Regions from separate parts of the Mammaliicoccus lentus genome, predicted to be linked through region 4. Evidence: riboswitches for the same ligand, from Rfam matches in the RefSeq annotation. Region 4 holds a riboswitch; each other region holds the start of a gene.
What was found. Region 4 has a riboswitch for S-adenosylmethionine ahead of gmpC (dipeptide ABC transporter glycylmethionine-binding lipoprotein). Riboswitches for the same ligand answer to the same signal wherever they lie in the genome.
Positions count from the first base shown of each region.

Region 1: linked by a shared signal. The riboswitch ahead of ACNMOQ_RS03785 (M20 family metallopeptidase) and the one ahead of gmpC (dipeptide ABC transporter glycylmethionine-binding lipoprotein) in region 4 are both predicted to bind S-adenosylmethionine.
Region 2: linked by a shared signal. The riboswitch ahead of ACNMOQ_RS11765 (hypothetical protein) and the one ahead of gmpC (dipeptide ABC transporter glycylmethionine-binding lipoprotein) in region 4 are both predicted to bind S-adenosylmethionine.
Region 3: linked by a shared signal. The riboswitch ahead of ACNMOQ_RS10625 (methionine ABC transporter ATP-binding protein) and the one ahead of gmpC (dipeptide ABC transporter glycylmethionine-binding lipoprotein) in region 4 are both predicted to bind S-adenosylmethionine.

Region 1 covers NZ_OX344834.1:790,132-792,332, reverse strand. The annotation lists gene ACNMOQ_RS03785 (M20 family metallopeptidase) at 1-998, opposite strand, end outside; SAM riboswitch class I at 1,060-1,159, opposite strand; gene ACNMOQ_RS03780 (GrpB family protein) at 1,201-1,743, opposite strand; gene ACNMOQ_RS03775 (S-ribosylhomocysteine lyase) at 1,882-2,201, shown strand, end outside.
Region 2 covers NZ_OX344834.1:2,365,708-2,367,908, reverse strand. The annotation lists gene ACNMOQ_RS11775 (RrF2 family transcriptional regulator) at 1-52, shown strand, start outside; gene ACNMOQ_RS11770 (NAD(P)/FAD-dependent oxidoreductase) at 125-1,036, shown strand; gene ACNMOQ_RS11765 (hypothetical protein) at 1,132-1,341, opposite strand; SAM riboswitch class I at 1,416-1,516, opposite strand; gene ACNMOQ_RS11760 (PepSY domain-containing protein) at 1,647-2,201, shown strand, end outside.
Region 3 covers NZ_OX344834.1:2,149,893-2,152,093, forward strand. The annotation lists gene ACNMOQ_RS10620 (methionine ABC transporter permease) at 1-285, opposite strand, end outside; gene ACNMOQ_RS10625 (methionine ABC transporter ATP-binding protein) at 278-1,303, opposite strand; SAM riboswitch class I at 1,379-1,485, opposite strand; gene ACNMOQ_RS10630 (thioredoxin family protein) at 1,515-1,838, opposite strand; gene ACNMOQ_RS10635 (toprim domain-containing protein) at 1,795-2,199, opposite strand.
Region 4 covers NZ_OX344834.1:659,625-661,825, reverse strand. The annotation lists gene ACNMOQ_RS03065 (cation:dicarboxylate symporter family transporter) at 1-281, shown strand, start outside; gene gmpC (dipeptide ABC transporter glycylmethionine-binding lipoprotein) at 319-1,161, opposite strand; SAM riboswitch class I at 1,228-1,334, opposite strand; gene ACNMOQ_RS03055 (methionine ABC transporter permease) at 1,389-2,048, opposite strand; gene ACNMOQ_RS03050 (methionine ABC transporter ATP-binding protein) at 2,048-2,201, opposite strand, start outside.

The sequences.
Region 1 (2,201 bases), 130 kb from region 4:
TTAATATGTGGATGTATAGTAGGTATGATATGACTTACATTCCCCGTATCTGTTGATCCAAAACCAAAATCATCTTCTATAACATCTTCTCCTAAAGATTCTGCATGTTTTCTAAACAATTCATCTAAAGGTTTATTAATAACAAATTCATTTACACCGTTTTGTATTGGTCTTACTTCTGACTTACAACCAGTTTGCAATGCAGCTCCTTCAGCGATTTTTCGAACTCTATCAGTCAGTTCATCTAAATGTTTACGTGAGGTTGCTCTAGTATAAAATCTTGCATGTGTAAAATCAGGAATAATATTTGCCGCTTCACCTCCATTTAATATTACACCGTGCACTTTATCTGTTTTCTTAATTTGTTGTCTCAACATACTTACACCGTTAAAGAAGGACAACATAGCGTCTAAAGCATTAATCGCTTCAAAAGCATTCTCAGACGCGTGAGCACTCCTTCCATAAAACTTTACATCGAATACATCTACTGCTAATGATGGCACTGTGACATACGTCTCATGGCCAGGGTGTACCATAAGTGCAATGTCTAAATCGTCTATAATACCCGCTTTAACATAACTAGCTTTAGCGCTACCATTAACCCCGCCTTCTTCTGCTGGACAACCAAGCACGACTATTTTACCGCCCACTTGGTCAATAACTTTTGATAAACTAATACCTGCTAAAACGCTCGAAGTACCGATTATATTGTGTCCACATGCATGCCCTAAGCCTGGCAATGCATCATATTCCGCTAAAAAACATATCGTTGGACCTTCTATTTTCGTGTCATATGTAGCTATAAATCCAGTCGGATGCTTTGCTATATTTTTCTCTATCTTAAAATGATGATTTTTCAGTTGATCACTTAACAATCTTGAAGCAAAAACTTCTTCATTACCTAGTTCTGGACGTTCGTGTATTTGATGGCTCATAGACAAATATAAGTGTTTATTTTGTTCAATATAATTTAAAATATTTTGCGATAAATTGCTCATTCACTATACAACCTTTCCAATATAAAAGCGCACTCCTTAGTTAGGAAATGCGCCAATCGAAATTTTATCTCTCAGTTGAACACTGCAGGATTTGGCACCTTTCCATGTAGGGAGGTTGCTGGACGTCAAAGGGCCTTTCCCTCAGTCACTCTTGATAATACGTATGAAATTGTTTTAATTCTAACTTTAACACTCGGATATGTCAATGTTTTGCGAGCGCATCATTTGAGTTTAAGTACCATTTTTCAGCCTTTTTCTCAAATTCTTTAATCATACTATCTTTACCTTGATAATACTCTACACTATCCGCTGGAAAATCTATAGATAAGTCATGTTTAAGGCGACTATATCGTTCTCTCTCGCCGTTAAATGTTCTCAAATAATCTCTAAAAGAAATAAGTCTCAATATGTGTGGGCTGTCTTCATCATAGATATGTAAATGATGAGAGACATCACCGTTATGATTATATTTTTTAAAATAACGATTTCCAATAACGCCTCGTTCTCCTTTAGACTCGTAACCTAGTGCAGATAATTCCTTTGTATAATCATCTATCGTTTCACTATCTTTTACCACCATTAAAATATCAATGATAGGTTTAGCTGATAACCCTGGGATAGCTGTAGATCCAATGTGTTCTATATTTATGCTATGTTCTTTTAATAACGATTGTAAATATTTCTTTTCTTCTAAAAAAAGATGTTGCCATATACTATCGTATGGGACGACTCTTAATCTCTCCATACACATCACTCCATTTTCAGAATAATTTATTTTATTATCTTATAAAGTAACACATAAAGAAAGTAATTGAAATCTGAATTTATTGTTTTTTCAAAATTTACTTGATATAATGATGCCGAAATCAAAGGAGGAATCTTCATGACAAAGATGAATGTAGAAAGTTTTAATTTAGATCACACTAAAGTAGATGCACCATTTGTAAGACTTGCGGGAATTAAAGAAGGTTTAAATGGAGATGTTATTCACAAATATGATATTCGTTTTAAACAACCAAATAAAGAACATATGGAAATGCCCGCTTTACACTCTTTAGAACATTTAATGGCTGAAAACATTAGAAACCATACTGATAATGTTGTAGATGTAAGCCCAATGGGTTGTCAAACAGGCTTTTACGCTTCATTTATAAATCATGACGATTATGATGATGTCTTAAATATTATAGAAAAAACGTTAAA
Region 2 (2,201 bases), 1.1 Mb from region 4:
GGATGAAATGACGAAATCTTTAAAATCGAAGACGTTAAAAGATTTAATGTAAATTAAATCTTTTTTTAACAGCTAACTATAGATATTAAGACTCTTTAATATATGTGAAAAAGGTGGTATAAATATGTTTGATTGTATAGTAGTAGGTGGAGGTCCAGCTGGATTAGCGAGTGCTTTAACTTTAGGAAGAGCTTTAAAAACAACATTGGTAATAGATAATGATAATGCGAGAAATAAAGTGACACAGACTTCACATGCGTTTTTAACACAAGATGGTGTAACACCAGAAGAATTAAGGGAAAAAGCACAATCGGATGTTGATAAATATGAAGATGTAACGCGCGTGCAAGATACAGTTGAAAAGATTGCTAAAGAAGACAATACTTTCATAGTGAAAACGAAAAATGAAACGTACAAAGCTAAGAAAGTTATGTTATGTACTGGATTAAGAGAGACATTACCTAATATAAAAGGTGTGAAAGAAATTTACGGAAAATCTGCATTTTACTGTCCTTGGTGTGACGGTTATGAATTAAGAAATAAATCATTACTCGTAGATGTATCTCCAGAACTAGTGATGCATATGGCTAAATTAGTTAGCAATTGGACTAATGATTTAGTTATAAGTTCACAAGACTTTTCAGAATTAACCGAAGATGATAAATCATTTTTAAAAAAGAAAAATATAAAGCTTGTTCAAGGTAAAGTATCGGAATTTAAACATGAAGATGGAATGATAAATGAAGTGATATATGAAGATGGTACTAGAATTTCTAGGAATGGTGCGATTATATCAGTTGAATGGGATACAAAATTTTCATTTTTAGAAGAACTTCAAATTGAAAGAGATGAAAATGGAGGTATTAAAAAAGATGATTTTGGAGAAACTTCTATTCCAGGGTTATTTGTAGCTGGTGAAACAAATGGTGCAATGCCTTCACAACTTATCGATTCTGCTGCAAGTGGTAATCATATTGCTAAATTAGTAGCAATGCAAATTATATTAGAAGCAGAAGGTGAAACATTAAAAGGTTAGCCTGAGTATCTTCAAATATTTATTTAATCCTTTGTAAATAAAAAATCCTCGCTAACGTATAAAGATTTCTGCTTATACGCTAGCGGGGTTTTTAATTATTTTTTAGTAATCGTAATATGAATATCGAACTCATTGAATTGTGATTTATGCTTATAGCGTTCAGGATTTTGTTCATTCTCTAAATCCACCAGTTCACCAATCAAAGCATTTTTTTTATTTGTTTTATACATAGATCCTGAAAAACTTTGTGGTGGGTTTTGTTTTAACTCCACTAATTCTGATAAAATGTCGTCTCTTGTTCTCATAATATTGCCTCCTAAATGTTTTAGTAACAATAAAACAGCTCATCTTAAGATTAAGAAGAGCTGTTTAGAGAATCTTCTTATCTTTCAAGTTGATACTTGTTGGATTTAGCACAGTACTTACGCCTGTTGCTGAGGTTTCATCGGGCCAATTCCCTCCGCCTACTCTTAATAAGACTTACGAGCTATTTTATTGTTTCTATTAATATAACTGATAATTCAATAATTGTCTAATAAAATAAATAAATGTTTAAAATATTAAGAAACTGTGAATATATAAATAGTAATCAACTTGAGGAGGTATAATTATGAAATTTAAATGGATGTCATTACTTTTAGCTTCAGGTCTAGTATTATCTGCTTGCGGAAATGATAATGATGACGACGATATGAAAGACGATCAAAAAGATCAAAAATCAGAACAAACTGAAAAAGAAAATGACAGTCAAGATAATGACAATAAAGATGATTCTACAATGTCAGATAATAAATCTGATAATAAAGCAACTGAAAAAACTGTAAAATGGAATGATGTGAAAGTATCACCTGAAGAAGCAGTTAAAACAGCTCAAAAAGAAGAAAAAGGTGGTTTGAAAGACATATCATTCGAAAAAGAAACTGGTGAGTGGAGTTATAAAGTTGAATTATTAGATGGACAAGATGAAAATAAAGTCTTGATTAATGCGGAAGATAATTCTGTTACTAACGTTGAAAACGAAAAAGAAGATGACGACGACAATGACAAAACATTTAAGTTATCTGATGCAGCTAAATTCGAAGATGCTTTAAAAGTAGCTCAAGATAAAGCATCAGGAGATTTAAAAGAATGGTCATTAAGTAGAGAAAACGGTAAACTTGTTTAT
Region 3 (2,201 bases), 1.3 Mb from region 4:
AATATCAGTAAATGGTAGCAACAATAGTATAAGTATGATAAATGGTATTGCTCTAAATAAATTCACTATAAATGAAACAATTGAATAAAATACACGAGAACTTTTAGATGTTCCTTTAGATGTTAAGAACAATAACGTTCCTAGTATTAAGCCAAACACTAGTGTAAAAACTGTTGAAATGACGGTCATGTATAAGGTCTCGTATAACGCTTCCCATACAGCGTCCCATCTCACGTTAGGCATTGTTACCATTTCAGTGATTATTTCACCAAATGACTTATTCATTAATACCCACCTCAACTTTCACACCAAGATTATTTAATTCTTGTTTAATCTGGTCTTTAGAATAGTTTCCATCAGGCAGATGTACAATCATATGCCCAAAAGTACCGTTTTGAGTGAGTTTAACGTCGCCTTCAATGACATTAATATTTACGTTATATTCTTTAATCACTTTGGCTAACACAGGTTCTGAACTAGTTCCACCTACAAAGTTCAGCTTCCATATTTCACCTTCAGGCTGTTCTTTCTTGAAGTCTTGCAACGTTCTTTCTAAATCGTCTGCTTTCAAATCATCCTTAACAAATCTTTGCGTTACATGTGTTTGAGGATTATTGAATACATTGATGACTTCTCCTTCTTCGACAAACTTACCATTTTCCATTACTGCAACATGATCACAAATCTTTCTTATAACGTGCATTTCATGTGTGATAAGTATAATTGTTAAATCCAGCTCTTTATTGATGTCTATCAATAAATCTAGTATTTCATCTGTTGTTTGAGGGTCAAGGGCACTCGTAGCTTCATCACATAATAATACGTGTGGATCATTTGCTAAAGCTCTCGCGATTCCTACTCTTTGCTTTTGCCCACCAGATAATTGAGATGGATAAGCATTTTCACGACCTTCTAATCCTACTCTTTTGATTAACGCTTCTGTCTTTTTATTAATCTCGCTTTTAGAGACACCTGCGATCTCTAACGGAAAAGCAATGTTGTCTTTAACTGTTCTAGACCAAAGTAAGTTAAAATGCTGGAATATCATACTTACTTTTTGTCGTTTTTTTCGAAGTTCTTGTTTTGACAATTTACCTATATTCGCACCATCTACTATAACTTCACCTTCAGTAGGGGTTTCTAACCCGTTAAACATTCGAATCAAGGTACTCTTTCCAGCTCCTGAAAAACCGATTACGCCATATATACTTCCTTTTTCTATATTTAAGTCAACATGGTCAACAGCTTTTATGTCACCTTTTTTTGTCTTGAAAGTCTTTACGACCTTATTTAACTCGATCAAATCTGTTGCCTCCTAATCCTTAAATTAAAAACGCCTCACTCTAATGATTAGAGAAAGGCGTTATTAATTGTCTTTCTCTCATCTCCAAAAGTTTACACTTTCTGTGAATTGGCACCATTTCATATTTATATGACGGTTGCCGGGCTTCTAAGGGCACATCCCTCCACCACTCTTGATAAGAGCTATTACGTATTTAATTAAATTCATACTATCACGATAAGTTTTTATCGTCAATAACTTTTTGAATATTCTCAACTATATACGGAACTGACTGAAATGCATAAATTCTTTTTATAACTTTTTCTTGTTTCATTATAAATAGAACTGGTACGGATTGTATTTCATATTCTTCACAAAATTCCGGATAAAAGTTTAAGTCACATTTGTTTATAGGTAGTTTTGTCATTTCGTTGGCAATATCTAGCATGCGTTCTGAGATTTTACACGTTCCACATGTTGGTGTATAACCGAATAACAAATGTATATCTTCATTAAAAAGCTTGTATACATCGTTCGATATTTCTGTGCGTTTCATGATAACGATACTTCCCTTTCAATACAAAGTCGTGATTAACTTCAAATCCATGATAGTTTAACACATTCGCTAAATATTGTCTTGGGCAACGTGCTACCTCAGTAAAAGTTGAATCTATATAAATATGATGACTTTCACTCACATATTTTTTGAACCATTTTCTTATGCGTTTACCTTCTTTATCTTGATCGACTAATATATACACTTGTTTACCATAAATTTCATCTAAAAGTTCGTCCATTTTTTCGACACCCATTGTACCGTGTGTGCAAATTACGTGAACGGGTTCATTTAATACTTCTTTCACTCGCTTCTTATCTGAAATACCTTCTACGATTATTACTTTTTTAATCATCGCCATGG
Region 4 (2,201 bases):
TAGTAGAACAACTTATTCTAATGTTCACTTTAATGATCACGTCTAAAGGTATGGCTGCTGTTCCTGGTACTTCTATTGTTGTATTAATTACCACTCTAGGATCGATGGGATTAAATCCAGAAGGTTTAGCATTAATCATTGGTATCGATAGATTATTAGATATGATGAGAACGTGTGTTAACGTAGTAGGAAACGCACTCTCTACAGTCGTTATTTCAAAATGGGAAAATAAATATGACCATGAAAAAGGTCAACTATATTTAAATTCTCTAAAAAAATAACAAAAAAAAGATTCGGCTTGGGGGAGCCGAATCTTTTTTATTTTAATGAATCCTGTATTTCTTTAATTTCTTCTTGTTTTAAATCAACTACAATTTCTCCGTCTTTAGTGTCTTCTTTCAGAGCTTCTTTCGCTTCTTCTGAATGGTATAGCTCAGCAACTCTTTTTAAAGTTTTATTATCTTTATCTTTTGTATTTGCAGCTATAAAGTTGATATATGGTTTAGCAGCATTTGCATCTGGGTTTTCTGAATAGATAGGGTCTTTCTTAGGATTTAATCCTGCTTTAGATGCAACACCATTATTTATAACAGCGATATCTACTTCATCTAACGCTCTAGCTGTTTGTTGAGCATCGACTGCTTTAATATTTAAATTCTTTTTATTTTCAACTATATCTTTAGGACCACCATCTAATCCAAAGTCTTTCTTCAATTTAATATACCCTGCTTTTTCTAATAATTTTAAAGCTCTAGCTTGATTAGAAACGTCGTTTGGTATAACAACTTTAGCACCGTCTTTTAAATTTTTAATATCTTTTATTTGATTAGAATAAATACCCAGTGGAGCGAACACAGTTGTTCTAATTGGTGTGATTTCTGTTCCTTTATTTGCTCTTTGGAATTGATCTAAAAATGCAAAATGTTGGAATGAGTTTAAATCAATATCACCGTCTGACAATGCTTTATTGGGAACGTTATAATCCGAAAATTGTTTAACCTCTACATTAATATCTTCTTTTTTAGCTAATTCTGCTACTTTATCCCATACAGCAGTATCATTTGAAGCGATACCCACTGTTACCTTTTTATCATCTTTTTTATCACCACATGCTGCTAATAGTAAAACTAATGTCATTAATAATGTTAATACTTTTTTCATTTTATTCGCTCCTTTTCTTATGTATATAAATAAAAATCCCTTTTAAGCTTAGCTCAAAAGGGATTAACTTTATCTGCCAAGTTTAAAACTTGATGGATTTAGCACAGTTCTCTTTATAGAGTCCGCTGCTGAGATTTCATCGGGCCATATCCCTCAATCTCTCTTGATAATTTTTATTTGATTAATTCTGATAATACCTATCATATTACTCTAAGTCAATACTTTTTTTAACTTCTTCTTACAATTTTAGACAATACATTACCTAAAGATTGGATAAGTTGTACCATAATGACTAGAATAACGACCGTAATGACAATAACAATTGTATCAAAACGTTGATAACCATAAGCTAAAGCTAAGTCACCAATACCGCCTCCACCTACTGCACCGGCCATCGCTGTAGCACCAATTAAACCGATAATAGATGTTGTTAATGCTAGAATTAAAGACCCCAGTGCTTCAGGTAATAAGAAATGTCGAATAATTTGAAACGGTGATGCTCCCATAGAATGTGCCGCTTCTATGACGCCTGAATTCACTTCTAACAGTGAGTTCTCTACTAATCTTGCAATATAAGGCGCAACATAGACTGTTAAAGGTACTATTGCTGCAGAAGTTCCAATAGATGTACCCACAATCATTTTAGTAAAAGGTACAATAGCAATAAGTAAAATAATAAACGGCACCGAACGGAATATATTAATAACTGGATTTAGCACATGATATATAAAAGCATTTGGCCAAATACCATTCTTTCTAGTTATAACAAGTAAAATACCTAAAGGAATACCAATTAATGCACCGATTACTAAAGAAACAGTAACCATGTATAGCGTTTGGTATATAGCGTCATATAGTTGAGATGAATCTAAAGATGATCCAAACATTATGCTTCAACCTCCTCATATTCAATATTTAAATCTGTTAAATACTGAAAACTATTTTGAATTGCTTCTTGTTCTCCATTCAGACGTAGTGTTAAATAACCTACTGGTGTACCTTGAATGTCTGACATTGATGCAAACAGTATATTTATTTGT